Regions from separate parts of the Fictibacillus sp. NPDC058756 genome, predicted to be linked through region 3. Evidence: riboswitches for the same ligand, from Rfam matches in the RefSeq annotation. Region 3 holds a riboswitch; each other region holds the start of a gene.
The links. A riboswitch is a leader RNA that binds a small molecule or an ion and turns the genes downstream of it on or off. The one in region 3 is predicted to bind lysine.

Region 1 (11,105 bases), 170 kb from region 3:
ATAGTGATGATAACAAAACCTATTAATGCTAACAGCGGGATTGTAATAAAGCCAAGCCAGTTAATATATTGTCCCGAACAAGGCACCCCTGAAGAACACGTTTCAAAAGCTTTTAGTGCAGGTATTTTTTGCAGTGCATAATGATAGCCAGAAACGAACACCCCAAGGATTGATAATGGCAAGATGTACCGGGTTATTCTAAGATCTTGATGATAAAAAGCGATTCCTAACAGAATAACCATCGGGTACATAAGAATACGCTGATACCAGCAAAACGTGCATGGTACAAATTGGAGTACTTCACTGAAATATAAACTTCCGAGAGTTGCAATTACTGATGCCAGCCAGGCGATCAACAAGGGTTTATTCGTCACCTTTACTTACTCTCCTTCGCCGCTTCTTCAACCATTTTCTGAAGATCCCCAAATGAATTTCCTTCGAATTTTTTACCATTTACGAAAAGGGTAGGTGTACCTGTTACTCCAAGGTCATTTACAAGAGCCTCATCGGTTTCCAATGCATTTTCACTCGCATCATTTTCGAAATTTCCACTGACCTTTTTTACATTCTCATCTGCCGTAACTTCACTCAAAGTATCATTTAAGAACTTCTCTGTGAATACGTCTTTCCGCTCAAGACTTTGATCATCAGGCTGCTTTTCATAAAGCAGTTTATGAAACTTCCAAAAAGTCTCGTTTCCTAACTCTTTATAAACCGTTTCACCAAAAAGGGCTGATCTTTCTGAATCAACATTAATAAAGGGATAGTTTAAGAAAAAGAATTTAACTTTCCCAGACTGTATAAGTTCTTTATCAATTAAAGGGAAGAAGGATTCATTGAAGTTTTTGCAAATCGGACATTTGTAGTCTCCAAACTCTATGATATTAACTGGTGCATTTTCTTCTCCTAAGTAAGGCTGGTTTTCATAGGTGATAGCGGATTCCTCAGTATTTTTGTTGAAGCTGCCTGTTAAAATAAAAACAGCTAGCCCGACTGTAACAATTCCTATAATTATAAAAAGCCAGACATGAGAATTACTCTTCTTTGATACTTTAACATTTGTATTTTTCTTTTTTTGTTTACCCATTGTTCACCTCAAAGTATGTAGTTTCACTAAATTAAAAGAAGTTACTTTTATCGTAAACAATATAGCACATTTATACAATTAATACGTAAATATATATAGGTTTTGCCCCTGAAGTATCGGAAAGGAACTTTATTCTATCACATAAAAATATTGGTAAATAAAACCTGTATCCAAAGAGAAAATTAGGCAGTATAATTTTCTAGAAATTATACTATTACACCTTTGGGGGAACAGGGATGAAACACTTAGTAACACTGCTTTTAGCACTTAGTTTGAGCTTTGGAATTTTACCGGTATCTGCTTTTGCTATTGAGCAAAATGATAAAGAGTTTGAAGCGTACTTAAAAGAGATCGGATGGGAAAAACAAGACTTTATCGATTTCATTGAAAGCAAAGAATGGTACTTAGAAGATTTTGAATCCGTTGATGAGCTAGGAATGCCTCTAACTGAAGACGGAGTACAATCCGTTTTAAAGGATTTTGATTTAAGCCGGGAAGAGCTAAATGATTTACTCGTTGAATGGGGTGACATTGAAGAAGGACAAGATGTTCTAGACAGTCCTTACTTTTTATTCAATGAAGATCTTGAAACATCTGTAGATTTTTATTTAAACGGATGGGAAGGAACACCAATTGACGATGAAAATCTTCAGCAGCTTCTTGAAGAGTACAATCTTGAATCAGTAGAAGCACTTGAAGAACTATTAAAAGAAAATGATGACTCTCTTGAAAGCTATGAATACATTGAAGATCTTCAGTGGGCTGTTGATTTTTACATCAATGGCGATGAATATTTGGAAGATGAATTTGCAGATTTGTTTACCGAAATTGATCTGACTGATGAAGAGATGGAAAAGCTTTTTGTACATCTTGAAACATTAAACTGGGAAGACCCAGCTTTCCTTGACAGCATGATGCTTCTTGGGGAAAGAATGATGGCTTTTGAAGAGTTTGAAACAGCGGATGAACTCTCAGCTGAACAGATTGCGGAGGTGCTCGCCATTTTTACAGAAATGAAGCAGCTTTTGCAGATTGAGACAAAATATTATCTTGTTGTAGAAGGTGAAAAGCAGCAAGTATCTATAGATACATTAATGACAATGGATTCAACAAACGGTAATGACCTAGTTATGGAAATCTATAACACGAACGGTGAACTACTTCTTGATCTAGTATTAACAGCTGATATGTTTGGCTCTGAACTTATCCAGGATACAGGAAAAGACATCCAGGAAGCTGAGAAAATTGTTACTGAAGCTCCAATGGCGGCTAAACCACCCGTTAAAACGATAAAGGGCGGAGAACTGCCGAAAACTGCTACAAATCATGTTGGGAACACCCTTGCTGGATTAACAATTGCTGCCGCTGGTATTCTTTTCTTCAGACGTTTTCGTGTTAAAGGATTCTAATCAATGAAAGATACAGAACTGAAAAGAAGCAAACTTCGGTTCATTCTTCTTACATTCTCTGTTGCATTTATCTTGTTTGGACTATGGTTCAGCACTACGAATGCTTTTAAGTTCGTGAAAGGCTATATGATTTTTAAAACAGATCAGGAATCAGCTGATGATTATCAATCGAATCCTGCTCAAAAAGAAATGAGACAGGAAACAAATGATGTGTTGTATCCAGTACGTCCAAAAAAGGGTGAAAATATAGGAGAACTGATCATACCTAAGTTAGGAGCATCACTTCCTATTGTTCACGGAACCGACGAAGAAGAACTAGAAAAAGGGGTAGGACACTTTTCAAAAAGCGTTTTGCCTGGTGAAAACGACAATTCTGTATTATCTGGTCACAGGGATACAGTGTTTCGAAAACTTGGTGAAGTTGGAAAAGGTGACATATTAGTAGTCGAAACGGAAGCGGGAAAATTTACGTACAAAGTGAAGAACGTAAGAATCGTCGACAAAAACGACCGTACCGTAATCGTTCCTAAACCACGAGCAACTTTAACAGTTTCAACATGTTATCCGTTTGATTATATTGGAGATTCACCTGAGCGGTATATATTGGTCGCTAATTTAATCTCAGAGCAATTGAATAAGTAAAAAGTTTAAACAGCTGAAGTACATTCAGCTGTTTTTTTGCATTATCAGAAAGTATAAACTTGTTAGGACGGTGATTTTCGACGTGGCAACAAGTTTAGGTCGATAGTATAAGCGCAACTAAGGCTGACGCAAAAGGCTTGGTATCAGCCAAGTTTTCTTTATGCAATTCTTCAAATTGTTGTTTAACATCCCAATAAAAAAGGTATGTTTACAAAATAATGTATGAATGGTCTAAAAGTATACCCGTCTGTTACATACTTAGAATATCAACATGAAAGCCGGTGGTTGAGCAATGAAAAAAAGCTCCGTAATTATTGTAATTTGTTTAGTAGTTTTATTAGCAAGTGCATTGTTAGTTAAATCTTTTAGTAAAGACGAAATGGAAGCAACTGCTCTTGGTGACTCCTTAGCCTATGGGTTAGGTGATACTGAGGATAACGGCTATATAGGGGATGTACAAGAGAGGTATGAGGAAGAAACTGATAAAAGGCTAGTAGTAAACGATTATGGTGTTCCGAACGATACAAGCACCGACTTGCTTAAAAGATTAAAGAATAAAGAAATCGCTGAGACGGCAAAGGACTCAGACTTTATTTTTATTAATATAGGTACAAATGATTTTATAAAAAGTACTGATCGATTTACTAAGTTTGATAAGAAAGAACTTCAAACCAATCAAGAAATTTATAAAGATAATTTAAACCAAATTATTAAGAAGGTGCAAGAAAAGGAATCATCCAAAACCATTTATATTTTAGGCATATATAATCCAAAAGTAAAATATGCAGATATGTCAACAGTAAATGAAGCTATATTAAATTGGAACCGATCAACTATACAAGTTACGAAAGATCATAAAAATGTTGCTTTTATAAGGACTGATGACCTCTTTATTAATAAAAATAAGAAAGACTATTTCGCAGATAATCTCCACCCGAATGAAAAAGGCTATGCGCTTATTGGAAAAAGAGTATTTGATTCTGTAAAACAAAATTCTGATTACAGGTAAACCAGCACCAAACAATGATCCAAAAAATTCCATTTGACGTAGTTGCAGAAATTTGTTAATCTACTATTCGTGGTTAAATTAAATATAAAGTCCTCACATTAATCTCAGTGAGGTAGAGGTCGCATTAATTATTAGTAAAACTATCAGAGGCAAGTGGTGCCATTGAAGACAGTTTGAAAGGAATTAGTGCCGAAATGTTCCATTGTCCACTTCAATGGCGCATTGGGGCTGCATTTAATAGGTGCAGAACTGTCGCAGGAGTTATTTCCTGCGTTGAGCTATCAGGGATTATTTGGGGAAGCTGGTTATGACACGTATGGGCTGTTCCATACGTGTTTTTTTTATTGGCTAAATTCTTAGGAGGTTTATTTCATCATGAAAAACAGCAATTGGAGCGTTTGGCTTTTGACAGCATTTGTCGTTGGAAATATGGTAGGGTCGGGAATTTTCATGCTCCCGAATACGTTAGCTCAAACAGCCAGTCCATTAGGAGTTACAGCAGCATGGGCAGTTACAGGCTTTGGGGTACTAATGATTGCCTTAGTATTCGGTTCATTGTCTATTAGAAAACCAGAATTAACAGCAGGTCCTCAAAGTTATGCAAAAGCAATGTTCTCAAATCCGAAAAAAGGAAACGTAGCTGGATTCAGTATGGTGTGGGGATACTGGGTTGCGAACTGGATAAGCAACGTTGCAATCATCACCAGTTTTGCAGGATATTTATCAACCTTTTTCCCTATGATGCAAAGCTCAAAGGTTGTAGGTACCGTACTTAATCAAAACATTGAACTTGGAAAGATGATTACATTTATAGTTTGTACGGTATTACTTTGGTTTACACACTTTATTTTAGTTACAAGCATCAATGGTGCAGGAAAGCTTAACTTTGTTGCTACTGCTTCTAAAGTAATCGGTTTTATGTTATTTATTGTTGCTGCATTATTCGCCGTTGAATCTTCTATATTTGCTGACGCATATTTCCCTGTGGTTGATGAATCTGGAGTTTCACATGGACTAGGCAGTCAAATCAATATGGCAGCTATTGCAACGCTTTGGGCTTTTGTCGGAATTGAATCTGCTGTTGTTTTATCTGGCAGAGCAACTTCCCAAAGAGACGTAAAAAAAGCTACGATAATCGGTTTATTAATAGCCTTAAGTATTTATATGATTACTACGATATTAACAATGAATGTACTTCCAAGAGAAGTTCTTATGACTTCTGATAAGCCATTTGTAGATGTCTTATCTGTTCTGATCGGTGATACTGGAGCATCACTAATGGGTCTTCTAGCGGTTATCTCACTTTTTGGATCTACCATTGGGTGGATACTGCTAAGTTCAGAAGTTCCCTATCAAGCTGCAAAATCTGGTGTATTCCCAGCTTACTTTGGAAAGGTAAATAAGAACGGAAGCCCTGTCAAAGCTTTATCTGTAACGAATATAATGTCTCAGATTTTTATCTTTTCTACAATTTCAGGCACTATTGGTGAAGCTTACTTGTTCTTAACAACTTCTGCAACATTAGCTTATTTGATTCCTTATTTAGTATCAGCACTATACTTCTTAAAACTCGTTTATAAGGGCGAGACGTATGATCAAATCAAGGGATCTCGAGTAAAAGATGGAGCAATTGCTTTATTTGCATTGATTTATTCCAGCTGGGTTATCATTTCTGGAACAGCAGACGCGAAAACATTTACTTTGGGAATAGGTCTTTTCCTTATAGGATTTCTTGTATACCCTCTATTTAACAAGTATACTGTTAAGAAAAGTAAAACCTCTGATTGATGTTTTCTTTTTTTAAACTTTAACTTATAAAGTGAATTAACTTAATAAGCTCGTATAATCGCAGGGATATGGCCTGCAAGTTTCTACCAAACCCCCATAAATGGGTTTGACTACGAGTGACGCAAATATTACCAAACATCCTTTTCATATAAGGGTGTATTGGATTATTTCTGTTCCGTTTATTATACCGGAGGATTGTTTCACTCATTTTGAGAGAAGCGATTCTCCGGTTTTTTGTTACTCAAAATAAATAACGAGGTGACCAGGAACGTTTTTTATTGTTAAAAGATGACTCTATACAGACGAGATATAGTACGACACATTTTTCACATTGAATACATATGTTAATAAAGTAAAACAAGCTATTAATTTAGGAAGTGGAAAAGTGGTTAGCAAGAAAAATAAAAGAGAGAAGAAAGCAGCAAACAAAAGATTTTTTGATCCAGCATGTGATTATGTTCCTTCTGCCGTGAACGAGCTAACTGGAGGTTTTTATGTGCCTACGGGAGATTATATTCCAACTGGCGGGTATATGCCTACCGGAGATTATGAGCATTACGGCTTATATGTGCCTACAGGGGATTATATTCCAACTGCCGGATATGTACCTACCGGGGACTATGAACTATATGGCATATATGTACCAACTGGTGATTATCAATTGGACTCTTATGTGCCTTCTGGAGATTTTATGCTGGATGAAGGAGAAGAATCTTCTGATATTACTAGAAGGTTTTCAGCAGAAAACTTATTTGAAGAAAGTCATATAAATCCTATATTCCTTTTAAAGAATAACCCTAATAAACTGAGCTCACCAAAAGGTTATATTATTCCTCCAATAATTCTAGTTTAAAAACTGCTCTTACAAGAATTGATTATATATCCCATTGAAAGGACTATAATCCTTGATTACCATTAGTTTGTGTATGATTGTAAAAGATGAAGAGAATACCATTGCTATATGCCTAGATTCAATTCACGATTTAGTGGATGAAATAATAATAGTTGATACAGGTTCTGTTGATCAGACTAAGAATATAGCAAGGCAATATACAGATAAAATTTATGATTTTAAATGGGTGGATAACTTTAGTTCTGCCCGCAATTATTCTTTTAAATTAGCTACAAAACAATATATAATGTGGCTGGATGCTGATGATGTTATAAATAAACCAAACAGGAAGTTACTTAAACAACTGAAAGATCATTTAAATCCAGCAGTTAATTCGGTTACAATGAAGTACCTTGTGAATAGAGACAAGTTTGGTAATCCTTCATTCATAATTAAGAGAAATAGATTAGTTAAATCCAGTTGTCAATTTAAATGGAATGGTGCTGTTCATGAATATTTAGAAGTAAGCGGTCCAATATTCCACAGTGATATAAGTATTCATCATTTAAAAAACAAAACTGACAACTCCAAACGTAATTTACGGATTTATGAGAAACAGTTAGATAAAGGAGCAGCATTTTCACCGAGAGATCTCTTTTATTACGCAAATGAACTCATGCGTCATAATGAACTTCATAAAGCAATCACATACTATACCTTATTTTTAAATCACAAAGAAGCATGGAAAGAAGATAAAATTGCCTCTTGTGGAAGACTGGCTGATTGTTATCATTTTTTAGATGACCAAGAAAAAGAGAGAGAAATTCTCTATAAATCTTTTGAGTATGATTGTCCTCGTGCAGACTTTTGCTGCAGACTGGGAAATCTATTCTTAGAAAAAAATCAGGTGAATGAAGCAATCTATTGGTACGAATATGCATCTATGCTTACTTGGGATAAAAATTGTATGGGATTTTATCATGTTCCTTCATGGACTTGGCTCCCACATCTAAAACTCTCTATTTGTTATTACAAAAAAGGCGATTTTAAAAAAGCTTATAAACATAATACAATTGCTTTAGATTATTTACCATATGATCCAGGATTAATTAATAATCAAAAGTTGATCAAAAAAGAAATAAGAACTTAACGTAATAAAACAGACCGTATAAACAGTCTGTTTTTACTTTTTACTAATTTTGATAATTTGTCCGGCATAAATTTTATCTGATGTAAACTTGTTGATCTTCATTATTTTTTTCAAAGGAATTTCATAACGCACAGAAATCTGTCCTAGAGTATCTCCTAAATTCACATAGTGAAGGTTGTAATTCTTCTCAAGTTCTTTTTTGTAATTAATCAGCTTTCCTTTGTCCCCGGCGGCTATTTCAGAGCTAATGATACCTCTTTTCACTAACACTTTAATCATTTCTTTCGCTCTATAATAATAGGAGTGTGGTTTTATAGCATCCATTCCATTTTTTTTGATAATTTCTCTTTGTTTAGTGTTTTTTAAATAATATTTTATTTTTTCAATTGTTTCTTCAGGTGAGGAAGATACAATTAAATCCCTGCCAGGTACAAACTTTTCTCGTACGGCTTCTGTGTCCGAAGTCAGCAGACAGCCTCCTGAACCTAGCACTTCATATGTTCTCTGGGATAATTGGTCTGTACAATTTTGCAGTCCAATCACAATTTTGGATGAACTATATACTTTACGAGCTTTTTTATAATTCAGATATCCATGAATCCAATCAGAAGGAATAGGAACACCTAATTGATCTCCTAGCCTTTCCCAATGATTTCCCCAAAAATCAACTCGAATATTCTTTTTTAATAACGGCAATATTAAGTTTTCAAATGACTCAGAACGAAAAACATCAGGATTTTGTTCTAAAAAATCAGGGTAAGCATTTGCAACCACTGCGATATTTGCACTGTATTTGCTGTACGGTTCAGTATGGTAATGAACAATTGGATGGTAACCAAAATCCAGGTGTGACGCTTTTATCCCTAATTTCTCATACGTTTTACACAAAGTTGGAGTGACCGTAAAAACAAAATCCGGCTGCATCGTACATATTAAAGGTAAAGTGAAATTTTTTGTGTGAAGCGGGTCCTCCGTTGACCAATACACTAACGGTATATGAGCTGATCTAGCAGCATCACGTATCCAAGGTTGTTTCTCTTTTGAATGCTCTGGTGTCCAACCCATAGAGAGAATCAAATCAGGTTCATATTTAGATATCATATCTAAAATATTCTCTCTGCTGACAGGTCCTGAAACAATAACCGTGTGACCAAGCTCCTTTAAACCATTAGGTAAACCGTAAATCCACATAGGATGACTTTCGAGGAAAAGAATTTTCATAGAATCGCCTTTCTGTTTTATCAAGTAGTTATCCATATGTATAAAAAGGAAGGCTTGTCGCGGCATAAACCTATAAATAAAAGATTTAAAGAGTTTATCGTTTTGGGTTAACAAGGAAATAGGGGGGAAGAAGGAGAAAAACGAAAGGTAGTAATTTAGACAAATAAAAAAGAACGGTTACTATCATCGCTGTATCCAGCTGCTGATATCCGCTCTTTATGTTTGATTCGATTCAATTTATCTTGCTTTGTTTTGGTTTTCTTTGTAGCCATCAATTTATATATTTCCGAATGAGCGAAAATACTTCGATCCGCATGTGGATTACGTTTACCTTCACGGATCATCTTTTCTCTCATTTTCTTTGCTTTTGACTTTGCCATCGAAAATCCTCCTAATTTTATTGACTTAAAAAATTCATGACACTTTAAGGAATAATATACCACATATGATATGTGATGATCGAAGGGATTGCATACAATCACACATGAGTATCATCACAAAGGTCAGATTATGGCAATGATAAAGCAAATTGATATAAACCTCCAAATACTGATGTTTTAGGTAGTAAAGATTGAAGCAAGTTATTTCAAAGGCGTACTCCACTTATACCAGGGTACGCCTTTTGTATTTTTTTGATTTATTGTTTCTTGTTCCGCAGAACGGTTATAAATCCATCTAAAATATCATGACTGACAGAAAATCCTTTCCGTTTATAGAATTCCAACGCATCATTGTTGCCATTGGAAACATAGATGAAGTAATCTTCGACATCGTCAAATTGCTTGATCCATTCAATAGACATATTAAAAAGCTTAGAACCAATGCCATATTGTCTGTATTTTTCTTTAATATAAAATTGGGATAGGCATCCTACATTATCCCTGCCTACTGTAGACATATCAAAGAAAGTGGCAAACTCATTGTCATACGTTTCTTTGGGAGAGATATTGGAATATACATAGGCTACAATCTTATCATCATCTTTAACTACTACCGTATAGTTATGAATAGCTTTATTTACTGAAGGAACAAGCCTTGTTTCAAAGTTCATGTTATCGAACAATTCCGGTTTTATGTATGCTTTCGATTTTTGAAAAACCATGAGTTCATTGCAAAGATCTCTACAGTATTCTATTTTTTCATCAGGTAAAAGTTCATATTTCAGATTCAAAGCTTTCACACCTTTCTAATGTTAAAAATTCTCTTGCACTTTAACTGGTTACGATATAATTTTATTACATTATGAAACGAAAACAAGTATGCAGTAATTTATGAGTAAGTCAGTAAAAACTGAGTAAAGGGGGAAGATCCATGAGCAGTGAAGCAACAAAATACGGAAGAAAAGAAGATTGCCCATTAACCTTTGCTCTGACCTTAATAGGCAGCAAGTGGCGGCTTCCGATTATTTGGGCATTATACCAAGGCAAAACTCTTCGTTACAACGAACTAAAGCGTAGAGTAGATGGAATTACAAACATGGTACTATCTCAGTCATTAAAAGAAATGGAGAATCAGGGAATTGTTGTTCGCAAGCAGTACATCGAGATTCCGCCACGAGTAGAGTATTCATTAACGAAAGCGGGAGAGGACTTGATTCCATCCTTAGAATCCCTGGCAAAATGGGGTAAGGCTATGCAAAATAAAAGTATAGAAGGTTAGAATTTAATAAAGTCCCTGAAACGGGGACTTTTTTGTTTTTATTATGCTTAAAATCCGTGTCGCGAACATGCGTTTGGTATAATGTGATTATAAGAACAAAGGAGTTGATTGGGATGCGTAAAAAGAAATGCACCATGAGTACTCCTGAAATCATTAAAATGTACGAAAGTGAAGCAGAAACAGAAAATTAGAACAGAAAAACCCATTAATTAATGAAATTTGTGATTCAGTGCAGATTAAAATACAAACATATAATAGATGGCTATTATAAGATAAGATTTTAACTCCTTTTAATCAACAAACGGACA
Region 2 (11,105 bases), 370 kb from region 3:
TATCTTTACAGGAATTCTTTTACTATATCTTTTACGTAAGAAGATTCCTTTCCTAGATCGAATATCTAAAAATCTGTTTTGTATACTTTTATCAGCCCGGTCAATTGTTATATTATTGGTCATCTCACTCAGCTGGATCCTTGAAGCTGCAGTTGTTTATGGCACTCTTTTATCATTTTCTGAAACGGCTGGTGTGTGGGAAAGTATATGGGTAAATTCTATTACGATCGCTGGTCAGGTATTTCATTTTACACCAGGAGGAGCAGGGACATATGAAGCGACGATGTCATCAGCGCTGATTGCAGCTGGCATCACACCTGCTGTAGCCTTGCAGGCTGCGATTATTAGCCATCTGTTTAAATTTGTTTTCTCTTATCTAGCGGGAGCTTTTACGATAGTACGGGCACCGATATCTTTTAAAGAACTGTGGCTTTCGCTGAAACAAAAGAAAGAGGTTAATCAAACATGAAGAAAGCGTCAAAATTTGAAAAAGTTGCTGCACGCTGCTGGAATCTGTTAAACGAAGGGAAACCTTTTACACCGATTTTTACAATGGGTGTTTTCTTGTTGTACTTTATCGGGCAATGGAGTGAAACCTCTTTTTGGTTTTCATTTTTCTTAAGTCTGGCAGGGACAATACCATTATTTATTCTTTGTTTTTTATATGATTTTCCGCTCTTTTTAAGAAATTATTTATTTATCCCTTTAATAGCCGCATTGCTGTTATTGCAAACTCCGCCATTATCATTATGGCTGTTGGCTGCAGGTATTTATTTCTTTTTTACAGTGTTCTTTTGGGGAACACTTTATTACCATTTGAGAATTGGAACAACATGGCTGAACTTCACTCGCTTTTGGAAACTTGTATTAAAGAATAGTGATTCTACAAGTGGAAATGCCCAAGAACAGCTGCCAAAAGTACTAATGCTTTTATTGGTGTGGCATTACCTTTTTGAAACGGTAAAGGATGGCGGATTAAGTCTTGCGCAATACTCACCAGTCCTTTATGTAACAGCTGGTTTCGGCTTGCTTGCATGGATCTTGCACCGTTATTTATTTGATTGGAAGCCTGCCGAATATGAAGAGTTCACTGAGAAGGAAGCGATTCAGGCTAAATCAGATAAAGTGATTGTAATCGTAGTGGATGGAATGAGAAAAGACCGATTTGAAAAAGCTCATACCCCATTTTTGAATGCGTTAAAAGCAGAAGGTACAGAATACAGACAGATGGAAACTGTTTATCCTGCAAGAACTGTAGTATGTTTTTCTTCTATGTTTACAGGGACTTATCCTCGGGAGCATGGGATCACATCAAATATGGTTTGGCGTCTTGGAATTAAAGTAGAAAGCATCTTTGATTCCTTGCGAAAGGTTGGTAAAAAAGGCAAGCTCCTTGGCATCGCACATTTAGTTGACGCGATGGGCAGTGATGTTGAAACGGTAACAGCAGTAATGAAAAATGATGTGGCAGATCCTTCTATCATGCAGCGAGCTAGGCAAATCATGGAATCAGATAATCCTGATCTCTTTATTGTCCAGATGATCGCAACGGATCAAACCGGTCACAGCAGAGGTGTTTTCTATGATGAATACCTTCAAAAGATTAACGAAGCAGACAAGCTCATCGAAGATTTTGTCCACTATCTTGAAAAAGAAGGTCATATGGAGAATACAACACTGATCATATGTGCAGATCACGGACAAGCTGACGGAATAGGCGGACATGGTCACTTAGATGAAGGAGAACGCTTTGTTCCATTCATTATGCATGGACCACATATCCGTAAAGGTATAACAGTGGAAGAAAAGCACAGCTTAGTTTCTCTGGCACCGACCATCGCTCATCTTCTTGGTGCACCATTTCCGGAAAACAGCAGAGGTCCAGTTTTAAAGCAGGCAATAAAAGAAAGCAGGGAAATGTAATACATGAAAAAAGTAACGAAAGTCATTGTTTTTTTACCTGCTTATAATGAAGAAGATTCGATCGGAGAAGTAATACGAAAAATCCCCCGTGATTTTCATTCAACTGTTGATGTTGAAGTCATGGTTATTGATGATGGGTGTTCGGATCGAACAAAAGAAGTTTCTCTTGAAGCAGGCGCAGATCATTATATTTTACATACCGTAAACAAAGGTCTTGGAGCAGCTGTTCGAACGGGATTAGAATCGTGTTATTTACATGGGGCAGATATAGCTGTAATGATTGATGCTGATAACGAATATCCAGCTGATGAAATCCCTGAACTTATTCAGCCGCTGCTTGATGGCTTGGCAGATTATTCAATGGGATCCCGATTTTTAGGAACGATTTCAGGAATGAAATTGCATCGCCGCCTAGGAAATTACTTTTTCACATTGCTGCAATGCCTCTTATTAAGAAGATGGATTCGTGACGGCCAATCTGGTATGAGAGCTTTTAACAGAGAAACGATGAGAGACTTTGAAATTATTCATGATTACAACTATGCACAAGTATTGACGCTTAATCTCGTTCGAAAGGGATTTCGGATGATTGAAGTTCCTATTACCTACAAAGTTAGAACGACAGGTACTTCATTTATCACTTTCAAGAAATATTTAAGGAATGTGATACCTGGAATATGGAATGAAATGAGAAGACCTGTAAGAAAGATCAGAGAGTATCCTTCTTACGATACAAATGAATGATTATCATTTCAAGACCTGCCTACTGATGCAGGTCTTTTTTAAAGGCTTCTTTCGAAAACTTTAATGATTTGTAAGTAGTTGATTTCCGCTCCAGATGCTCGCTTTCCGCAGGGTGTGCGGTGAGCCTCCTAGCGCTCTGCGCTATCAGGAGTCTCACCTGTCCCACTCATCCTGCAGGAGTCTCGCATCTTCCACTCCAATCAACTTGTCAATGAAGTGAATGAAAAAATCGAGCCAAAAGCAAGATCAGAAAAAAGGGATGAGCGGTAATGAATTAAAAAAGTCATTTTCTATGATATTATGATTAAATAATAGGTACATCAGAGGGGTGGATAGATATTGACCTCAATTAAACAAAAATTAATGCTGCTTCCAGATCAGCCTGGCTGCTATTTAATGAAGAATGAATTTGGAAAAGTAATATATGTAGGGAAAGCAAAAGTATTAAAAAATAGAGTAAAATCATATTTTTCTGGATCGCATGACGGAAAAACCCAGCGGTTAGTCAGTGAGATCAGAGACTTTGAATATATTGTTACTTCTACAGAAATGGAAGCTCTAGTTCTCGAGATGAACTTAATCAAAAAACATGATCCCCGTTATAACGTCATGTTAAAAGATGATAAAAGCTATCCATATTTAAAAGTTACTTCCGAAAAACATCCTCGTCTTTTATATATCAGGAAGATAAAAAAAGACGGCGGAAAATATTTTGGCCCCTTTGTGAACGCATATGCTGCACAAGAAACGAAAAAACTCCTGGATCGTATTTTTCCGCTAAGAAAATGTGATACGATGCCGAAAAGAGTATGCCTCTATTATCATATTGGTCAATGTCTTGGTCCATGTGTTTATGAAATTTCACAGGAACAGAACAAACAAATGGTAGAAGGTATCATAAAGTTTCTGAATGGCGGTTACCAGGATGTGAAGAGACAGCTGTCAGAAAAAATGCTTGAAGCATCTGAAGCCTTAAACTTTGAACGCGCAAAAGAGCTGCGTGACCAGATCCAGCATATTGAAGCAGTTATGGAAAAACAAAAGATGATGACTTCGGATTTAGTCGACAGAGATGTATTCGGTTATCATTTCGATAAAGGCTGGATGTGTGTACAGGTGTTTTTTATTCGGCAAGGGAAAGTGATTGCTAGAGATATTTCTGTATTTCCTTTTTACGGAGAGGCACACGAAGACCTGCTTACTTTTATTGGCCAGTTTTATCTTCAAAAAAATCATCTGCTTCCAAAAGAAATTCTTTTGCCCAAACAGGTGGATGCTAATATGATTCAAGAGCTTCTTAATGTTAAAGTTCTTCAGCCACAAAAAGGGCAAAAGAAGGAACTAGTTGAATTGGCCACGAAAAATGCAACTCTTGCACTTAACGAAAAGTTTGCATTAATCGAGCAGGATGAAGCACGGACAGTAAAAGCAGTTGAAAACTTAGGCGAAAGAATGGGAATTGCTCCGCCTTACAGGATTGAAGCTTTTGATAACTCTAACATTCACGGTACAGACCCCGTTTCAGCTATGGTTGTCTTTGTTGACGGGAAGCCGTATAAAAAGGATTATCGAAAATATAAGATTAAATCTGTAGAGGGGCCTGATGACTATGCTTCTATGAAGGAAGTTGTTCGCAGAAGATATTCCAGATTGCTGAGAGAAGAAGGTGAATTGCCAAGCTTAATCCTGATTGATGGCGGAAAAGGCCAGATTTCAGCTGCTCAAGATGTACTTGAAAACGAACTTAATCTTTTCATCCCTGTTGCAGGGCTGTCAAAGGACGAGAAGCACCGTACATCTCAATTGTGGCTCGGTGATCCGCCTGAGACGATTCACCTTCCGAGAAACAGCCAAGAATTTTACTTGCTTCAAAGAGTGCAGGATGAAGTGCACCGTTTTGCCATTTCTTTTCATCGCAAAGTCCGGTCAAAAAGTATGTTCGAGTCTACTTTGGATGGGATTGCTGGGATAGGAGAAAAAAGAAAGAAGATGCTGCTCCGTCATTTCGGGTCAATGAAAAAAATGAAAGACGCAACTGTAGAAGAGATTCAGGAAGCGGGAGTTCCAAGAGCAGTTGCGGAAGAAATAAACAAAGCATTTTTATCAAAAGACTAGTTGCAGTCATTTAGTAACTTTGTTAAAATGAGACCAACTTTATAAATATGCCATGCTTCTAATGAAGTGATGGTAGAGGAGCAGGAACCAATAGTATCCCATCTGAAGAGAAGAAGCTCTTGTGAGGGTGGAAGAAAGGGGATTCTTGCCGAAGTGTAAAAGGACTTCTAGCCTTTTATGCTGGACCTGTATTGAATAAATACAGAGCTGTCACACAATTCCCCCCAGGACTTGTGTGGAGGACTATCTCACTAGGGGGAAACAAACTTGGCTTGCTGCGGATATAGCAACAATAGGGTTTTTCCTTATTGTTGCTTTTTTGTTTCTTAAAGAGATAGAAAATTACAACAGGAAAGGATTTGGAGAAGATGGGGAGAATCGTACAAAAATTTGGCGGTACAAGTGTCGGTTCGGTTGAACGGATCCAAAATGCCGCAAAAAGAATTATTAACGAAGTCAACAATGGCAATGAAGTTGTTGTTGTTGTATCTGCAATGGGCAAAACAACAGATGAACTTGTCAGATTGGCTGGAGAAATCAGCAAAAATCCTTCTAAACGTGAAATGGATATGCTCCTCACAACAGGTGAACAAGTCACTATAGCCTTATTAACGATGGCTTTGCATCAGGAAGGTTATAAAGCCCTTTCCCTGACAGGCTGGCAAGCAGGCATTCAAACAGAGAATAATCATTCAAATGCTAGAATACTAGACATTGATTCTGAACGGATCAACGGTTTGTTAAAAGACGGGAATATTGTGGTGGTTGCAGGATTTCAAGGCTTGATTCCTGAGACGAATGATATTGCAACACTTGGAAGAGGCGGATCAGACACAACCGCTGTAGCGCTGGCGGCCGCTCTGAAAGCTGATCGCTGTGACATTTATACAGATGTTACCGGTGTTTACACGACTGACCCTCGTGCAGTTAAGACAGCAAGAAAAATACCGTCTATTTCTTATGATGAGATGCTTGAAATGGCTAATCTTGGGGCTGGTGTCCTGCACCCTAGAGCTGTAGAATTTGCAAAAAACTATTCGATTGTTTTAGAAGTCAGATCAAGTATGAGTGATGAACGAGGAACGCTAGTAGAGGAGGAAGCAACTATGGAACAAAACTTAATGGTTAGAGGTTTAGCTTTTGAAGGTAACATAACAAAGATTACAGTAACCAACATGCCAAACGAAATTAATGCTTTGTCGGATTTGTTCACGATCTTGGCAAGCAACGGAATAAATGTAGACATTATCATTCAAAACGTGATGAACGAAGAAAAGACCAATATTTCTTTTTCCATTGACTCCAGTATATTATCAGAAACTCAAGAAGTACTTGCTGAAAATCAAGATAAACTTGGCTTTGAATCTATCAGTTATGAAGGCAACCTTGCTAAAGTATCCATCGTTGGTTCAGGAATGATCTCTAACCCTGGTGTAGCGGCAATGATGTTTAAAGCACTATCCAACCAATATGTAATGATTAAAATGGTTAGTACATCTGAAATTAAAGTTTCAACTGTAGTGAAACAGGAAGATATGATTAAATCAATTGAAACTCTTCACGACACATTTGAACTGGATGCACGTGTTCCTGTTCAAAACCAATAATTTCTTACAATTAAAGAAAGCCGGCATCAGCCGGCTTTTGTTCATTCAATTGTATCTTTTTTGTCCCATTGAACCGTAATGGAAACTTTATTGCGTTTCATTGACTCAAGTGCTTCAGTTGTACATTTTTTTTGCAGCTGAATTTGTTCTGCTAGAAAACCAGCTTCTAGACTGAAAGTGTTGTGCTGGAAATTCTCGATCCGCTGTTCGATAAGTAACGAATGAAGTGAGAACACCATTTCTGTTTTTGATGCTTCAATCATTTCGAGATTACCCCAGCCTGCTTCATTGAAAAAAGCACTTACTTCTTCCATTGTATGTAAAGGGTATTTTCTGGCAAGGTGTCTGCCAGCCCAATATAGAATATTTCTTTCTTGTTTACCAAGAAGTTCAGGTAATAAATCGCTGCGAAGGATCTCGTACCCAAAAGCTGAAACAGAAGGCTTTTCGACAGGGGTAGTCTCGTCCTTTGTTTTTTGTTTAAACATTCTGCATCCCTTCTTTCTAATTTTCATTATAACGGGTTAAGGGAGCAAACTCTATAGCAACTCGGTATTTGTCGAAAAAGTAATAAAGAACAAACGCTTATGTATCAATAAAATATCCCAATTAAGTTGTTAGCGTTTTCTTGACGGTGTCAAACGATGGGAGTAAAATGGACATGTTGCTAGTTGATTAAACTAATTGTTTAACACTTTTTCCTCTAAAAAAGAGGGAACTTAAAACGCTTACATGTGGAGAGGAACAAAAGATTAGCAGCCAGAGAGAGGCTAAATTTGAAGGGGGCAAGAGAATGTCTGGCAGTAAGGATTTTGTAAACAGAAGGATTCATTCACTTTTAGGAGTTATTCCTATAGGGCTTTTTCTCGTTCAGCACTTGGTTGTAAACCATTTTGCAACTAGGGATGCTGATGCATTTAACGCCGCAGCACATTTTATGGAAAATCTGCCGTTTCGTATTTTCCTAGAAACTTTTGTAATTTACTTACCAATTTTATTTCATGCGGTTTATGGTCTTTATATAACATTCCAGGCTAAGAATAATGTTAGTCGTTATGGATATTTCCGCAATATGATGTTCCTTGTTCAGCGTGTAACAGGAGTTATCACATTAATATTTATTGCATGGCATGTATGGGAAACTCGCGTTCAGGCTGCGCTGGGGGCGGAAGTAAACTTCTCTATGATGACTGATATTTTAAGTTCTCCCTTTATGATCGCGTTCTACTTAATTGGAGTATTATCTGCAGTATTTCATTTTGCTAACGGACTATGGTCGTTCTTTGTCAGCTGGGGCCTTACTGTTTCGCCTCGTTCACAGAAGATTTCAACTTACGTAACGATGGGTGTGTTCGTAGCACTTGCTATCGTTAGCGTACGTACTATTTTTGCATTCATTTAAAAGGGGTGAGACAAATTGAGTAATCAAAAAATTATCGTTGTTGGCGGAGGTCTCGCCGGGTTAATGGCTACAATTAAAGCAGCTGAAGCTGGTGTAAATGTCGACCTCTTTTCAGTAGTTCCAGTAAAACGTTCGCATTCTGTTTGTGCTCAAGGCGGTATAAACGGTGCTGTAAATACAAAAGGTGAAGGGGATTCACCTTGGGAACACTTTGATGATTCAGTTTATGGCGGTGATTTCTTAGCAAACCAGCCGCCTGTAAAAGCTATGTGTGATGCTGCTCCTGGAATTATCCACTTAATGGACCGAATGGGTGTTATGTTCAACAGAACACCAGAAGGTTTGCTGGATTTCCGCCGTTTCGGTGGAACTCAGCATCACCGTACAGCGTTCGCTGGTGCGACAACAGGACAGCAATTGTTATATGCGCTTGACGAGCAGGTTCGCCGTCATGAAGTTGCAGGACTTGTTACAAAGTACGAAGGATGGGAATTCCTGTCTGCCATCATTGATGATGAAGGACAATGCCGCGGTGTGACTGCTCAAAACTTAAAGACTATGGAAATTGTCAGCTTTGCAGCAGATGCTGTTATCATGGCAACAGGCGGACCTGGTATCATCTTCGGTAAATCCACGAACTCCGTAATCAACACAGGTGGAGCAGCGTCAGCTCTTTATCAGCAGGGCGTACATTATGCAAATGGTGAATTTATTCAAATTCATCCAACTGCTATCCCTGGTGACGATAAGCTTCGATTAATGAGTGAATCTGCACGTGGTGAAGGCGGCCGTGTTTGGACGTATAAAGATGGAAAGCCGTGGTATTTCCTTGAAGAGAAATATCCTGCTTATGGAAACCTTGTTCCGCGTGATATCGCAACACGTGAGATCTTCCACGTTTGTGTAGATTTAAAGCTTGGTATTAATGGAGAGAACATGGTATACCTGGATCTTTCACACAAGGATCCAAAAGAACTTGATATTAAACTTGGTGGAATCATTGAGATTTATGAAAAGTTCATGGGAGATGATCCTCGTAAAGTTCCAATGAAGATCTTCCCTGCGGTTCACTATTCAATGGGCGGCATGTGGGTAGATTATGATCAAATGACGAACATACCAGGTCTTTTCGCTGCAGGTGAGTGTGAGTACCAATATCACGGTGCTAACAGATTAGGAGCTAACTCTCTTTTATCTGCTATTTTTGGCGGAATGATGGCTGGGCCGTCTGCGGTAAAATACATTAGTGGTTTGGAAAAGACAGTTGAAGATGTTTCTTCTTCTGTATTCGAAAACCAAGTTAAGAAAGATCAAGAAGTATATAACAACATCCTTTCTATGGATGGAACTGAAAATGCATATGTGATCCATAAAGAATTAGGAGAATGGATGACTGATAATGTAACAGTTGTTAGATACAATGATAAATTGAAACAAACCGATGAAAAGATTCAGGAATTAATGCAGCGCTATAAGAACATCAATATTAATGATACTTCTAAGTGGAGCAATCAAGGTGCATCGTTCACTCGCCAGCTATGGCACATGCTTCAGCTTGCACGTGTTATTACTCTTGGAGCATTAAACCGTGATGAGAGCCGTGGTGCGCATTACAAACCTGATTTCCCTGAACGTAATGATGAACAATGGTTAAAGACAACAAAAGCGAAATTTAATCCTGCAACAAACGGACCTGACTTTGAGTACGAAGATGTAGATGTTTCGCTTATCCAGCCGCGTAAACGTGACTATTCTAAGAAAAAGGCAGGGGTTTAAACATGAGCACAAAAATGGTGAAATTCATCATCTCAAGACAGGACAACCCAGAGACTGCCCCATATTTAGAAGAGTTTGAGATTCCGCATCGTCCAAATATGAACGTTATATCTGCTCTTATGGAAATTCGTAGAAATCCTGTAAATGCAAAAGGTGAAGCTACGACTCCCGTAACATGGGAGATGGGATGTCTTGAAGAAGTTTGTGGTGCGTGTTCAATGGTTATCAACGGTAAGCCTCGTCAATCTTGTACGGCTCTTGTTGATCAGCTAGAACAGCCGATCAGACTTGAACCAATGAAGACTTTTCCAGTTGTTCGTGACCTCGCGATCGATAGAAGCAGAATGTTTGATGCTCTTAAGCGTGTTAAAGCATGGATTCCGATCGATGGTACGTACGATCTTGGTCCAGGACCGAGAATGCCTGAAACAAAACGTCAATGGGCATATGAACTTTCAAAGTGTATGACTTGCGGTGTTTGTTTAGAGGCTTGTCCGAATGTTAACAGCAATTCAGACTTTATTGGACCAGCTCCGCTTTCACAAGTTCGTCTGTTTAATGCACATCCAACTGGTGAAATGAATAAAGAAGAGCGACTGAATGCGATTATGGATGATGGAGGACTTGCAGAGTGCGGTAACTCTCAAAACTGTGTACAGTCTTGTCCGAAAGGAATTCCTCTAACAACTTCTATTGCAGCTCTTAACCGTGATACTACTTTCCAAGCGTTTAAGAACTTCTTTGGAAGTGACAGATAAATTATAGATCAAGGCTTCTCTCGATAGGGAGAAGCTTTTTTCGCTATCAAAAAGAATAGCTTATTTGATGCAGCAACCATTCAAAACAGATCGTGTAAGCACACCTAGAACTGACTCGAAGGATAGTCTTTCCAAAGATTTCGATAAAGGTGGTAAGGTAATGGCGAGACAAGATTATATTTCAAATATGGAAGAGTGGAAAAAAGGATTTCATTTTTTTCATGAATTGAATGTTCGCTTTGGCGAAATTGATGGTTTTGGACATGTAAATAACACGAACGTCTTCATTTATATGGAAGAAGCAAGAATCGCGCTGTTTAAAGAACTAGGTTTGATGAGATCGTGGGGAGCGCCTGATTCAGTGGAAATTCCTGTTGTCGCAGATCTGCAATGCGATTACCTTGCTCAAATAATGTATGATGAGAAATTAAAGATATATGTAAAAATTAATGAAGCAGGATCATCATCTATTGACCTGCATTACTTGGGCATGAATGAGGAAAATAAACCGGTTTTCACTGGAAGAGGAGCAATTGTTCAGATTTCCAGAAAGAGCGGACGACCTTTAAAGTGGTCTGAAACATTAAAAAAACAATTGGATAACTTTTCACAGAAAGCCCATATATAAAAAATGGGCTTTTTTTTAATTTATTATGGAATATTATGGGGACTTTTTAACTTAACCAAGTCACTTACACATGTGTTATGACATAGTATATGTTGACTAAATACTTCCAATATTCGTTGGCGGTTCCTAAACCCTAGCAAGGAGGGGTGAAT
Region 3 (11,105 bases):
AGCAAAAAGAATTTAAGCCTTTTTTACTCCCATTAACACCGTCATTGAAAAAAACATGCATATTAGAAGCCGAAAAAACCGGGAAGGCATGGAAATCAAAACTTGTTCGAGACGAGACTATTATTCATAAACATAGATTAAGAGACCGAACACCTGTTATCGAGGAAAGAGAAAAGCAGAAATTGCAAAAGAACAGAATTCTTTAATAAAAAATCTAAATCCCCTGTCAACCGAATCCATGACAGGGGATTTTTATGCGTTCAGCTTATCAAACTACAATAAAAAAAGCCCCGGATACCCGGGGCCGCTCAATATTACTCTTCCCAAACTTTAACTTCTTTCATTACATCGCCTTGCTTAATGCGCAAAACAGTGTCCATTCCTTCAGTAACTTGTCCGAAAACTGTGTGTACGCCATTCAGATGCGGCTGAGGCTCGTGTACAATAAAGAACTGGCTTCCACCAGTATCACGGCCAGCGTGAGCCATTGATAGAGATCCTGCTACATGTTTGTGAGGATTACCTTCTGTTTCACAAGGAATTGAGTAACCAGGACCGCCTGCACCAGTTCCAGTCGGATCTCCGCCTTGTGCTACGAAACCAGGAATTACACGGTGGAATGTTACTCCATTATAAAATCCTTCGTTTGCAAGCTTTTCAAAGTTTTCTACAGTTCCAGGTGCTTCTTCTTGATATAGATCAAATAATATTTTTTCGCCATTTTCGAATTCGATTGAACCTTTTTTCATTAAATTGGCCTCCTTATGTTTCATTCACATACCATTGTACGGTGAAATGACATCCCCGTAAACTAATTTACACAAAAACCTTTGATTTTAGGGGCACATCCTGTCTGACTAAGTCTTCGTACGTTTCTCGCTTAACAACAAGCTGTTTTTCACCATTTTCTACAAAAACAACTGCTGGACGCTGTATTCGGTTATAATTGTTTGCCATACTGTATCCATACGCTCCTGTACAAGATACAGCAAGATAATCTTGATCCGTCACTTCAGGCAGCTCCAAATCCCAAATGAGCATATCTCCGCTCTCACAGCACTTTCCTGCAATTGATACTGTTTGGGCAGGCTTATCGTTCATCTTGTTTGCTGTATATGCGTCATATTTTGCTTGATAAAGAGCTGGACGAATATTATCTGTCATACCGCCATCAACAGACACATAATGTCTTACACCTTCAATCTCTTTTTGAGAACCGATCGAATAGATCGTTGTCCCAGCATCTCCAACGAGTGATCTCCCGGGTTCAATCCATAATTCAGGCATTGGTTTTTCTTCGAATTGAGCCATTTTACGATTGACTTCATCAATCATTGCCATTACATACTGTTCTGGCTCAAGAGGTGTGTCATCAGAAGTATATTGAATACCAAAGCCTCCGCCTAGATTCACGACGCGAGGAAAATATTGATAGCTCTCTTCCCAAATCTTAAAGTGGCTAAACAGCTTATCAATTGCTAAAGTAAAACCTTCAGTTTCAAAGATTTGAGAACCTATGTGACAATGTATGCCGAGCACCTCGAAAAACTCAGACTCAAGGACTACTTGCAACGCCTTATCTGCTTGCCCGCTTCCTAAGTCAAAACCAAATTTAGAATCTTCCTGACCGGTTATGATGTAATCATGGGTATGTGCTTCAATACCAGGTGTAAGACGCAATAAGATCTTCACTTTCTTATTCAGTTTTCTGCAAAGCATCTTTAACAGATTTATTTCATAAAAATTGTCTACTACAATACACCCTACTCCTGCTGTAAGTGCGAACTCTAATTCCTCAACACTCTTGTTGTTTCCATGAAAATGGATACGTTCTGCAGGAAATTCTGCTTGGAGTGCTGTATAAAGTTCCCCGCCGGAAACAACATCCAAACTTAACCCTTCTTGATCCATAAGCTGAATGATCGCGATCGATGAAAATGCTTTGCTGGCGTATGCTACCTGATATCCAACACCCTTTTCTTCAAATGCTTTCTTAAATCCTCTCGCTCTAGTTCTTATTAAAGCAACATCATATATATAAAGCGGTGTGCCATACTTTTTAGCAAGTTTCACCGTATCTGCTCCGCCTATCCAAAGATGATTATTTTCTCCGATTTTAGCTGTGCCATGTAAATTCACAATTAATCTCCTCTCCATGATGATGAAGAATTCAATCCCGACAATAATAAAAAGACAGCCGCAATTAAGGCAGGCTGTCATGACCGTGCCCTCATGTCGGAATAGCTCTCCACTACTGTTGTAGTGACAGTCCGCTGCTTGTTCAGCAGCGGCCCAGCATAAAAAGAAATGGATCTCCTTTTACACTTCGGCAAATTGACCTTTCGACATATTTCATCGTCTTCCATGAACTCCATATGCTACTTATTCGTTTTGCGCCTCTACCTCAAATGAGGCATATATTGAATTAGTTATGAATTTAACACAATTTTTGTTAATCCACAAGGGACAGATACATTAGTTTGGCTGCTTTTTTCTATTCTGCGGATGTACGATGCTAGGACGCACTTTTGACAGCGGCACGGCAACCCGTACAAGAATCTGCAAAAACGCTTTTGGATTAAATGGTATGAACGGCCAGAGATATGGCGTGTTTAAATTTTTTATGGTGCTTAAGTAAAGAATAAACAACGTTACTCCAATCATGTAGCCTGGGACCTTAAACAGTACAACTAATACTATAAGAACAAGTCTGACTACTTTATTCGCTACACTAAGTTCATAACTTGGGGTCGAGAATCCACCAATTGCTGCTATGGCCACGTACAACATAACCTCAGGAACAAACAAACCAACATCTATCGCAATTTGACCGATCAGAATTGCAGCAATCAGCCCCATTGCCGTTGAAAGTGAGCTTGGAGTATGAATGGCGGCCAGCCTTAAAATATCAATCCCAATTTCAGCAAACAAAATTTGCAGGAACAATGGAATATTCGTTGTTTTATTAGGTCCAATAAAGTCTATAAAGTCAGGCAGCAGCTGTTGTTGCATTGAAAATAAAAGCCACATCGGCACCAAAAAAACGGACATGATTATCCCGCTAAAACGAATCCATCTTAAGAAGGCACCGATAAATGGTGTTTGCCGATATTCTTCTGCGTGCTGGACGTGATGAAAAAGTGTAGTCGGTGTGATCATTACACTTGGTGTAGTATCCGTGATGATTAATACATGCCCTTCCATTAAATGCTGCGCGGCAACATCTGGTCTTTCTGTATACCGTACGAGTGGAAACGGGTTCCAGCCTTGCTTTACGATAAACTCTTCAATGGTCTTATCCGCCATGGGAATCCCATCTATTTCAATTTTACTTAGTTCTTTTCTGATAAGATCTACCAGACCAGGGTCAGCAACATCCTGGATATATGAAATGCAGATATCCGTCTTTGATCGTTCGCCTACTTGCAGAATTTCATGTCTAAGTCTTTCATCCCGTATTCTTCTTCTCGTAAGAGCTGTATTAATAATGATGTTTTCTGTATAGCCGTCACGAGCTCCCCTTACAACTTTTTCAATATCCGGTTCTTCTGGTGACCTTCCCGGATAGCTTCTCACGTCTACTATAAACGCTTCTTCCTCACCATCAAGAAAAATGACGATCAATCCTGAAAGCATACGGTCTACCGCTTCATCTAGTGATTTTGTAAGCTCAACCTGCTGATGAGCAAGGTGATTATGTACAAGATCTTTTACTTTCCCTGGAGATCTGTGGCCATGGTCCATGTCCATAAGCTCGCGATACAGCATAATGATAAATTCACTGTCACAAAGACCGGTACAATAATATAGCTGTAGCTCTTTTTTGAGTACAAATATTTTTCGGACACCTACATCAAAACTTATACCGATGCCAAGGCGGTCTTTTAAGAACTTTTCATTCTCTTCTATATTTTTACTGATCGGTGTTTTGTTCTTTGTGTTTGCCATGAGATTCGCTCCTTTCTAGAATGAGATTGATTGCTTTTAAGGTTATTGGGGCTCCTTTTTCAACTGAATCGAACCCAGCCATCTTTCCAATATCACCTACTCCGATTACAAAAGGAAGATTCAGTTCGTCTAATATATAGACCGTATCCCCATTGATTCTTCCAGTTTCCAAATCAGGCACTCCGCTTTTATCAATCCCAAACTCAGTGAGTTCACCATATCTATCCATGGAACAATGAACCTTTGTCCATTCTGCAAAATGTGTTTTAGATGCGACTGCTACCGCACCGATAACATCAAAATCCTCTTGCTGATGAATAATTCTCATAGCCTGTTCACCAGGACCTTCACCTTTAAAGCCACAATCATCAAACATTACAAGCACAGGGTCATGAGGGGTTTTACGGATCATTTTAACAAGTTCTTCACCGCTTTTTTTGGTCGGATTTCCCCAAGACTGTGAAATACAGCGTCCGCCAATTATTTTGGCAGCATGTTCAACAACCCGAAGCGCATAAAAATCTCCATCTGTTATGAAAATAACCCGTTTTTTCACCCTCAATCACCCCTTTGGTTCGAAGAAAACTGCAACTAAAAACCCAAAAAGAATAGCAGATGATATCCCTGCAGAAGTTAACTCGAAAATCCCCATTGCTATACCGATAAATCCATGTTCATCAGCTGCTGCCATTGCTCCGTGCAGCAATGAGTGTCCGAAGCTGGTAATTGGAACAGTAGCTCCTGCTCCTGCAAATTTAATGAGGTTGTCATAAATTCCGAAAGCATCCAGTAAAGCTCCAATTACAACAAATGATGTTGTAACATGGGCAGGTGTCAATTTTAAAATGTCCATCATTAATTGACCCACTACACAGATTGCTCCCCCTACAATAAAGGCCCATAGAAATTCCATCTTACATACCTCCTTCCGCCCGCTCTAAAACTACTGCATGAGCGACAGTTGGAATTGTTTCTTTTTGCTGGACCATCACAGGATTTAACAGTGCACCTGTAGCGACCATCATCACCTTCTTTAAGTTCCCTTTTCGTATTTCATCCAGGATAAAGCCATAAGTTACGACTGCCGAACATGCACAACCGCTTCCCCCGGCAAACACTTGCTGATCTGAACGGTAGACCATTAAGCCGCAGTCACGGTGATTATCAGAAATGTCATATCCTTGTTCTTTAAGAAGCATTTTTACTATTGGAGCTCCGACACCTGACAAATCTCCCGTAGCGATAAGATCGTACTCATCAGGTGAGACATTCATTTCTTTAAAATGTGCTGCAATCGTATCAGCGGCTGCAGGAGCCATAGCTGAGCCCATATCAAAAGGGTCTTTAATACCCATATCTACAACTTTTCCGACAGTAGCTGATGTAATCTTTATGTCTGATACCTCTTTGCTTACGAGCGCTGCACCTGCTCCAGTTACGGTAAATGTAGCTGTATCTGGTTTTTGCCCACCATATTCAGTTGGATATCTAAACTGCCTCTCAGCAGTTGCATTATGTGAACTGACCGCAGCAATAACCCGGTTTGCATAACCGCCATCTACCAAGGCGGCTCCCAATGCAAGAGATTCCATCGAAGTTGAACAAGCTCCAAATACCCCTAAAAAAGGAATACCATTTCCTCTGGCTGTGTAATTCGAGGATACTATCTGATTTAAAAGATCTCCTGCAAGCAAAAAATTAATGTCTTCAGGGTTAAGCTTTGACTTCTTTAAACAGAAATCAATTGCATCTTCCATCAGCTGCCTTTCAGCCAGCTCCCAATTTTTTTGTCCGCAATGAAGATTGTTATAAGTTTTATCAAAATAGCTGCCGAGAGGACCTTCACTTTCCATAGGACCTACGGCAGTACCAGTAGCGTTCAAATAGATGCTGTTTGCGAATTTCCATGTTTGTCTGCCTAATAAATTCATAAGCTCACTCCTCACATCACATGCTGAAATATATATCTGATCATTCCAAAAACGTAAGCGGCAACCGCTCCAAAAACAATAACGGCTCCGGCCAGTTTAAACAGATTTGTTGCGACTCCCAATACTAGCCCTTCGCTTTTATGTTCCAGAGCAGCACTCGTTACAGCGTTGGCAAAACCGGTTACTGGCACTATAGATCCAGCTCCAGCAAACTGACCGATCTTATCATATACACCAAGACCCGTCAGAAGAGCAGCGATTAAAATGAGCGTTGCTACAGTTGGATTACCTGCAGTTTCTTGTGAAAAGTTAAAGAACGTCATATAAAAATTTTGTATCCCTTGACCGATCACACAGATTAAGCCGCCAACAAAAAATGCTTTTAAACAATTGATTACATATGGTGGTTTAGGTTGTATCGGTTTAATTTTTTCAGCATAAGCTTGTTGTTCCTCTTTTGTTGCCATGTTGTTTCACTCCACTTCTTAATGGTTGATATAATAGATCCAATGAAACAAGGACCCCGTAATTTTTCCAAAAACAATAGCCATTAATATAATGATGATTTTTTCCCCAAAGCCCACTCGTTTCGCTAAAATCGGCAAAACATTTAATACTTCTGTTAATGCAGCGGCAAGCATTCCTACAAAAATACCAGCAAACAATCCAACCGGTGCAAGAATAAGCGGCGAAAATGAGAAGGAAGCATTTCTCAAGTTCAGCCATCCGCCTAAAACGGCACCAAGAATTATGCTTATCTCGTAACTTCTTATAAAGCGGTATGTTTTTGAAAGCTGCATCAGTCTTGGTACAATCCCCAGAACCGTTATCAATGCAACGAGGCCTGAACCTACAGTTATTCCTCCGCCAAATCCAATAAACGCCATAAGCAAAACTTTAATTGTCATTGATTTTCTTCTCTGTTTCTTTATTTTCATGGACGATTACATATTGATCGAGGTCTTGCTGGTAATTGAACATTTCTACTTCGAGCGGACTTGGTTCTTCATTAAGCCTTTTTCGAAACAAATGATTAAAAAATAGAATCATTCCGAGCCCCAGGCCAAATGAATAAGGAACCTGCAGCAGCAGCGGCTGCTCTTTATAATGCCCTGTAATCATGTAATAAATTTTCTGGTGAACAAGCTGCATGCTGACATCTTCATGAAAATTCATGATAGCAAGAGCCGAACCCGTAAAGAGGAGAAGCCACACGAGTACAAAATATACAGGAGCTAATGTCTTTTGTTTCATCTGGATTTCCAAGATGGACTGGGCAGGTCCGATCGTCTGAACATCGATGTCTGGATTATTTTTTTGAATCGTACCTATCACCCTCATTACATCGATAACGATTAAATGCTTGTCTTCTGGAGTTACTTCATGGATTATATATTCTTTAATCTTCCTTTCGTTTTCATCTGATGCGACGATTTGCGCGACATCGCCAATTGTTACTTTCTGATGCTGAAGGACTTGAACGCGTTGCCGCATACGAAGGTATATTACTTTATCCAACTTACTTCGCCTCTTTTCTTCAGCGCATTTGTGTTTAGTATGCGATTTGGCTTTTCTAATCATGCTTAGCAATAGAAAACATCCAAAAACTACCACTAAAAATAAAAAACCAGACAAGACTTATTAAGTCTCCATCTGGTTTTTCATAAATAGCAATATTTTCTTTTCGAGCCTAGATACTTGAACTTGCGAGATAGCAAGCCGTTCAGCTACTTCTGATTGGGTCTGGTCTTTAAAATAGCGTAAATACACGATTAAACGCTCCCGCTCATCCAGCTTGTCCATAATATCCTTTAAGGCAATTTTATCAAACCATTTACTCTCTGCATGATCTGAAATTTGGTCTAAAAGAGTTATTGGATCACCATCATTTTCATAAACAGTCTCATGTATCGATTGAGGTGCTCTTACAGCGTCCTGTGCCATAATAACATCTTCCACCGCTACCTCTAGATATTGAGCGACTTCATTAATCGTCGGTGTCCGTCCAAGTGATTTAGATAACTCGTCTTTAGCCTTCCGAACCTTGTTGCCAGTCTCTTTTAGAGAGCGGCTTACTTTTACTGTTCCGTCGTCACGTATAAAACGCTGGATCTCGCCGATGATCATCGGAACAGCGTAGGTCGAGAATCTTACATCGTATGACAGATCAAATTTATCCACTGATTTTAACAAACCAATACTGCCGATTTGGAAAAGGTCATCTGCCTCATAACCTCTGTTTAAAAAGCGCTGAACCACTGACCAGACAAGCCGCATGTTTTTTTCAACAATCGTATCGCGTGCGTGCTGATCTCCTTCCTGACTTTGTTTAATCAATAATTTTATCTCTTCATCCTTAAGAAACGGTTCGCTTTTGCTGCCTTTCACTTCGACATCCATAGGCATACTCCCTTAATTACACATAGCTTTATTTTTGGTTAAGTATTTTGTCAAGTGAATCGTAGTTCCGTACGACGGTTCTGAGATGACTTCAACTTCGTCCATAAAATTCTCCATAATTGTAAAGCCCATTCCTGAGCGTTCCAGCTCTGGTTTAGAAGTATATAGAGGCTGTCGCGCCTGATCAAGATCAGGAATCCCCAAACCTTCGTCACGTATCGTAAGGTGGATAGTATCCTCTTCAATCACTGCTTCAATGTAAACCATGCCCGTAGCTTTATTTTCATAACCATGAATAATTGCATTTGTAACAGCTTCAGATACAACTGTTTTAATTTCAGTTAATTCGTCCACAGTAGGATCGACTTGGGCAATAAATGCTGCAACAGTTACACGGGCAAAGGATTCATTCTGACTTAATGCTGAAAACTGAATCTTCATTTCATTTCTCATATTAAGCCACCCCCAAAGCCTGCAGTGCAAGCTCTTCATCTTCTTCAAGCCTGATTATTTTAAATAAGCCTGACATTTCAAAAAGTCTTTTTACAGCAGGCGAAATAGCGCATACTACCATTTCTCCATCCTGATTCTTTATTTGTTTATAACGGCCTAAAATAACACCAAGACCAGAGCTATCCATAAAGCTTAAACCTTCTAAATTTAGAATGATGTGATTTACGGTATGCTTTTTCAAGTAATCTTCCACTTGTGATCTAAGCAAGTCTGCTGTATGGTGATCAAGTTCTCCGTCTAAGCGGATACACAAAACAGTGTGTTTAAGTTCCAGATTGACAGCTAATCCCACGCTATCCTCTCCTTCTTTTTTGGATAACGTGATTTTCTATAAAAATAGACGAATTCCTTCACTGATGACAAAACTAGTGGGAATTCGCCTATAAAAGTCAAGAATAACTATGATTTATAAGGATTTTGACATTTGTCCTGCTGTACGTTTAAATAATTTCCACCAGGAAGCTTTCTTTATCGTTTCCGAAGCCAATACTGGGCTTTCTGTAATGAGGTCTTTGCCGTTCCATATCTTTAAAGAGCCAATCTGCTGCCCTTTTTTAACAGGCATTTTTAAATCTTTATCAACAGTGACCTCTGTTTTTATCTTTTTAGCAGCTTCTCCTTTTTTCAATAAAAGAGATATATTCTCAGAAGTTACGACTGGTAGTTTTGGTTTGTCCGCTTTTTGTACTTTTACTTCTTTCACGATTTCATGACGATCGAATAATTTCTTTGTTGAGAATTGAGTAAATGCATAATCGAGCATGGAAGTAACCTGTGCGTTTCTTTCTTTCGGAGTCGGTGCTCCCATTACAACAGCTATAACTCTCATCCCATTTTTATTCGCTGTGGCTGTCAAACAATATTTCGCCTCATTTGTAAATCCAGTTTTTAATCCATCCACACCAGGATAAAACTTAACAAGTCGGTTTGTGTTTACAAGCCAGAACTTCTTGTCTGTATCTTCACGTAAATAATCTTCATATAGTCCAGTGAATTTAGTTACTTCTTCATGTTTAAGAAGCTCTTTCCCCATGATCGCCATATCATGTGCAGATGTATAATGACCGGCTGCCGGAAGACCTGTAGCATTCTTAAAGAAGGTATCTTTTAATCCTAAATTCTTTGCTTTATCGTTCATCAAACTTACGAATGAATCTGCAGATCCTGCAATATGTTCTGCCATTGCAACGGATGCGTCGTTGGCACTTCCAATAGCAATTCCTTTAACCATATCTTCTACTCGCATTTCTTCTCCAGGTTCCAGGAATATTTGCGATCCGCCCATGCTTGCAGCATACTCACTTACACGAATTTTATCGCTCCAGCCGATCTTGCCTTTGTCAATCGCTTCCATTACTAAAATTAGCGTCATAATTTTAGTCATACTTGCTGGCGGAAGCTTTTCGTGGCTGTTCTTTTCATATAATACACTTCCACTGTCTTGTTCCATTAAAATAGCAGAATGACTTTTTACAGCTAGTTTTACTTTTTCTTTTTCTGCAGCTTCCACTTTTGGAACGGAAAATGACGCTAACAGACACAAACTCAATAAACCTGAAATCAAGGCTTTCATACTTTTCCCTCCATTCATATAGCTTTATTTTTTCCATAATTTTTCACTTTATACCGTATTTGCCATGTATAATAGATAAGAAAAGTTTTGTTTTTGAAAGTGTAACTATGCGCGGAGTAATCAATAAAGGTACATTGCGTCTCACTCTTGTCGAAAGTTCTATGTATTTAAAATAACGTGCGATTTTTAAATCTAACGTGTGATTTATCTAAATAACGTAGGATTTTTCTATATAACGTGCGATTCTACCGGATGGCGGTAATGGAGATGATTAAAAGTATTAGGATGAGGACAAAGCTCTTATGTGTACTCCTCAAGAACACACTTAAGATTTATATAAGTATTTAATCTTCATAAAAAAGCTATTTCTTAAAGAATGTTGCTTTTGATTCGTTTTTGCGAAGGACCTTCAATGACAAGTTGATTGGAGCGCAAGGTGCGAGACTCCTCGAAAATAAAAATCAATTTTCTTCGTGCGATGTAACGCTGCCGAAGCCTTACTTGTCCTGCGGGATTAGCGTGCCAGCTACTTGAGTATTTTTCCTCGTAAGGCATGCGACGAGGAAACTCACTTCGTTAGGAGTTGCTTGTAGACGCAGGAGCACACAGGTTTCATTGAGACTCCTATAGCGGAAAGCGAGCATCCTGGAGCGGAAATCAACCACTTCCAAAGAAAAAAAAGAGGCCGGAACTCAAAGGTTTGATCCTATGAGTCAGCCTCTTTTTTCTATAATTATTGT

Region 1: linked by a shared signal. The riboswitch ahead of ACFW35_RS08885 (amino acid permease) and the one ahead of lysA (diaminopimelate decarboxylase) in region 3 are both predicted to bind lysine.
Region 2: linked by a shared signal. The riboswitch ahead of ACFW35_RS06070 (aspartate kinase) and the one ahead of lysA (diaminopimelate decarboxylase) in region 3 are both predicted to bind lysine.

What each region holds. Positions count from the first base shown of each region.
Region 1 covers NZ_JBHYPU010000001.1:1,755,797-1,766,901, reverse strand. The annotation lists gene ACFW35_RS08910 (disulfide oxidoreductase) at 1-374, opposite strand, end outside; gene ACFW35_RS08905 (DsbA family protein) at 377-1,087, opposite strand; gene ACFW35_RS08900 (processed acidic surface protein) at 1,324-2,496, shown strand; gene ACFW35_RS08895 (class D sortase) at 2,500-3,138, shown strand; gene ACFW35_RS08890 (GDSL-type esterase/lipase family protein) at 3,431-4,147, shown strand; lysine riboswitch at 4,253-4,436, shown strand; gene ACFW35_RS08885 (amino acid permease) at 4,520-5,935, shown strand; purine riboswitch at 5,966-6,068, shown strand; gene ACFW35_RS08880 (hypothetical protein) at 6,321-6,788, shown strand; gene ACFW35_RS08875 (tetratricopeptide repeat-containing glycosyltransferase family 2 protein) at 6,841-7,917, shown strand; gene ACFW35_RS08870 (glycosyltransferase family protein) at 7,951-9,138, opposite strand; gene ACFW35_RS08865 (hypothetical protein) at 9,294-9,518, opposite strand; gene ACFW35_RS08860 (DinB family protein) at 9,607-9,699, shown strand; gene ACFW35_RS08855 (GNAT family N-acetyltransferase) at 9,776-10,309, opposite strand; gene ACFW35_RS08850 (winged helix-turn-helix transcriptional regulator) at 10,450-10,797, shown strand.
Region 2 covers NZ_JBHYPU010000001.1:1,214,591-1,225,695, forward strand. The annotation lists gene ACFW35_RS06050 (lysylphosphatidylglycerol synthase transmembrane domain-containing protein) at 1-469, shown strand, start outside; gene ACFW35_RS06055 (alkaline phosphatase family protein) at 466-1,923, shown strand; gene ACFW35_RS06060 (glycosyltransferase family 2 protein) at 1,927-2,667, shown strand; gene uvrC (excinuclease ABC subunit UvrC) at 3,031-4,782, shown strand; lysine riboswitch at 4,848-5,036, shown strand; gene ACFW35_RS06070 (aspartate kinase) at 5,151-6,389, shown strand; gene ACFW35_RS06075 (YslB family protein) at 6,431-6,877, opposite strand; gene ACFW35_RS06080 (succinate dehydrogenase cytochrome b558 subunit) at 7,183-7,791, shown strand; gene sdhA (succinate dehydrogenase flavoprotein subunit) at 7,807-9,567, shown strand; gene sdhB (succinate dehydrogenase iron-sulfur subunit) at 9,570-10,325, shown strand; gene ACFW35_RS06095 (acyl-CoA thioesterase) at 10,486-10,953, shown strand.
Region 3 covers NZ_JBHYPU010000001.1:1,585,707-1,596,811, reverse strand. The annotation lists gene ACFW35_RS08030 (DUF309 domain-containing protein) at 1-206, shown strand, start outside; gene ACFW35_RS08025 (peptidylprolyl isomerase) at 315-749, opposite strand; gene lysA (diaminopimelate decarboxylase) at 817-2,157, opposite strand; lysine riboswitch at 2,234-2,410, opposite strand; gene ACFW35_RS08015 (spore germination protein) at 2,476-3,948, opposite strand; gene ACFW35_RS08010 (stage V sporulation protein AE) at 3,914-4,510, opposite strand; gene spoVAE (stage V sporulation protein AE) at 4,511-4,861, opposite strand; gene spoVAD (stage V sporulation protein AD) at 4,863-5,879, opposite strand; gene spoVAC (stage V sporulation protein AC) at 5,891-6,346, opposite strand; gene ACFW35_RS07990 (stage V sporulation protein AB) at 6,365-6,787, opposite strand; gene ACFW35_RS07985 (stage V sporulation protein AA) at 6,777-7,397, opposite strand; gene sigF (RNA polymerase sporulation sigma factor SigF) at 7,521-8,279, opposite strand; gene spoIIAB (anti-sigma F factor) at 8,292-8,732, opposite strand; gene spoIIAA (anti-sigma F factor antagonist) at 8,734-9,084, opposite strand; gene ACFW35_RS07965 (D-alanyl-D-alanine carboxypeptidase family protein) at 9,199-10,365, opposite strand; gene ACFW35_RS07960 (pyrimidine-nucleoside phosphorylase) at 11,099-11,105, opposite strand, start outside.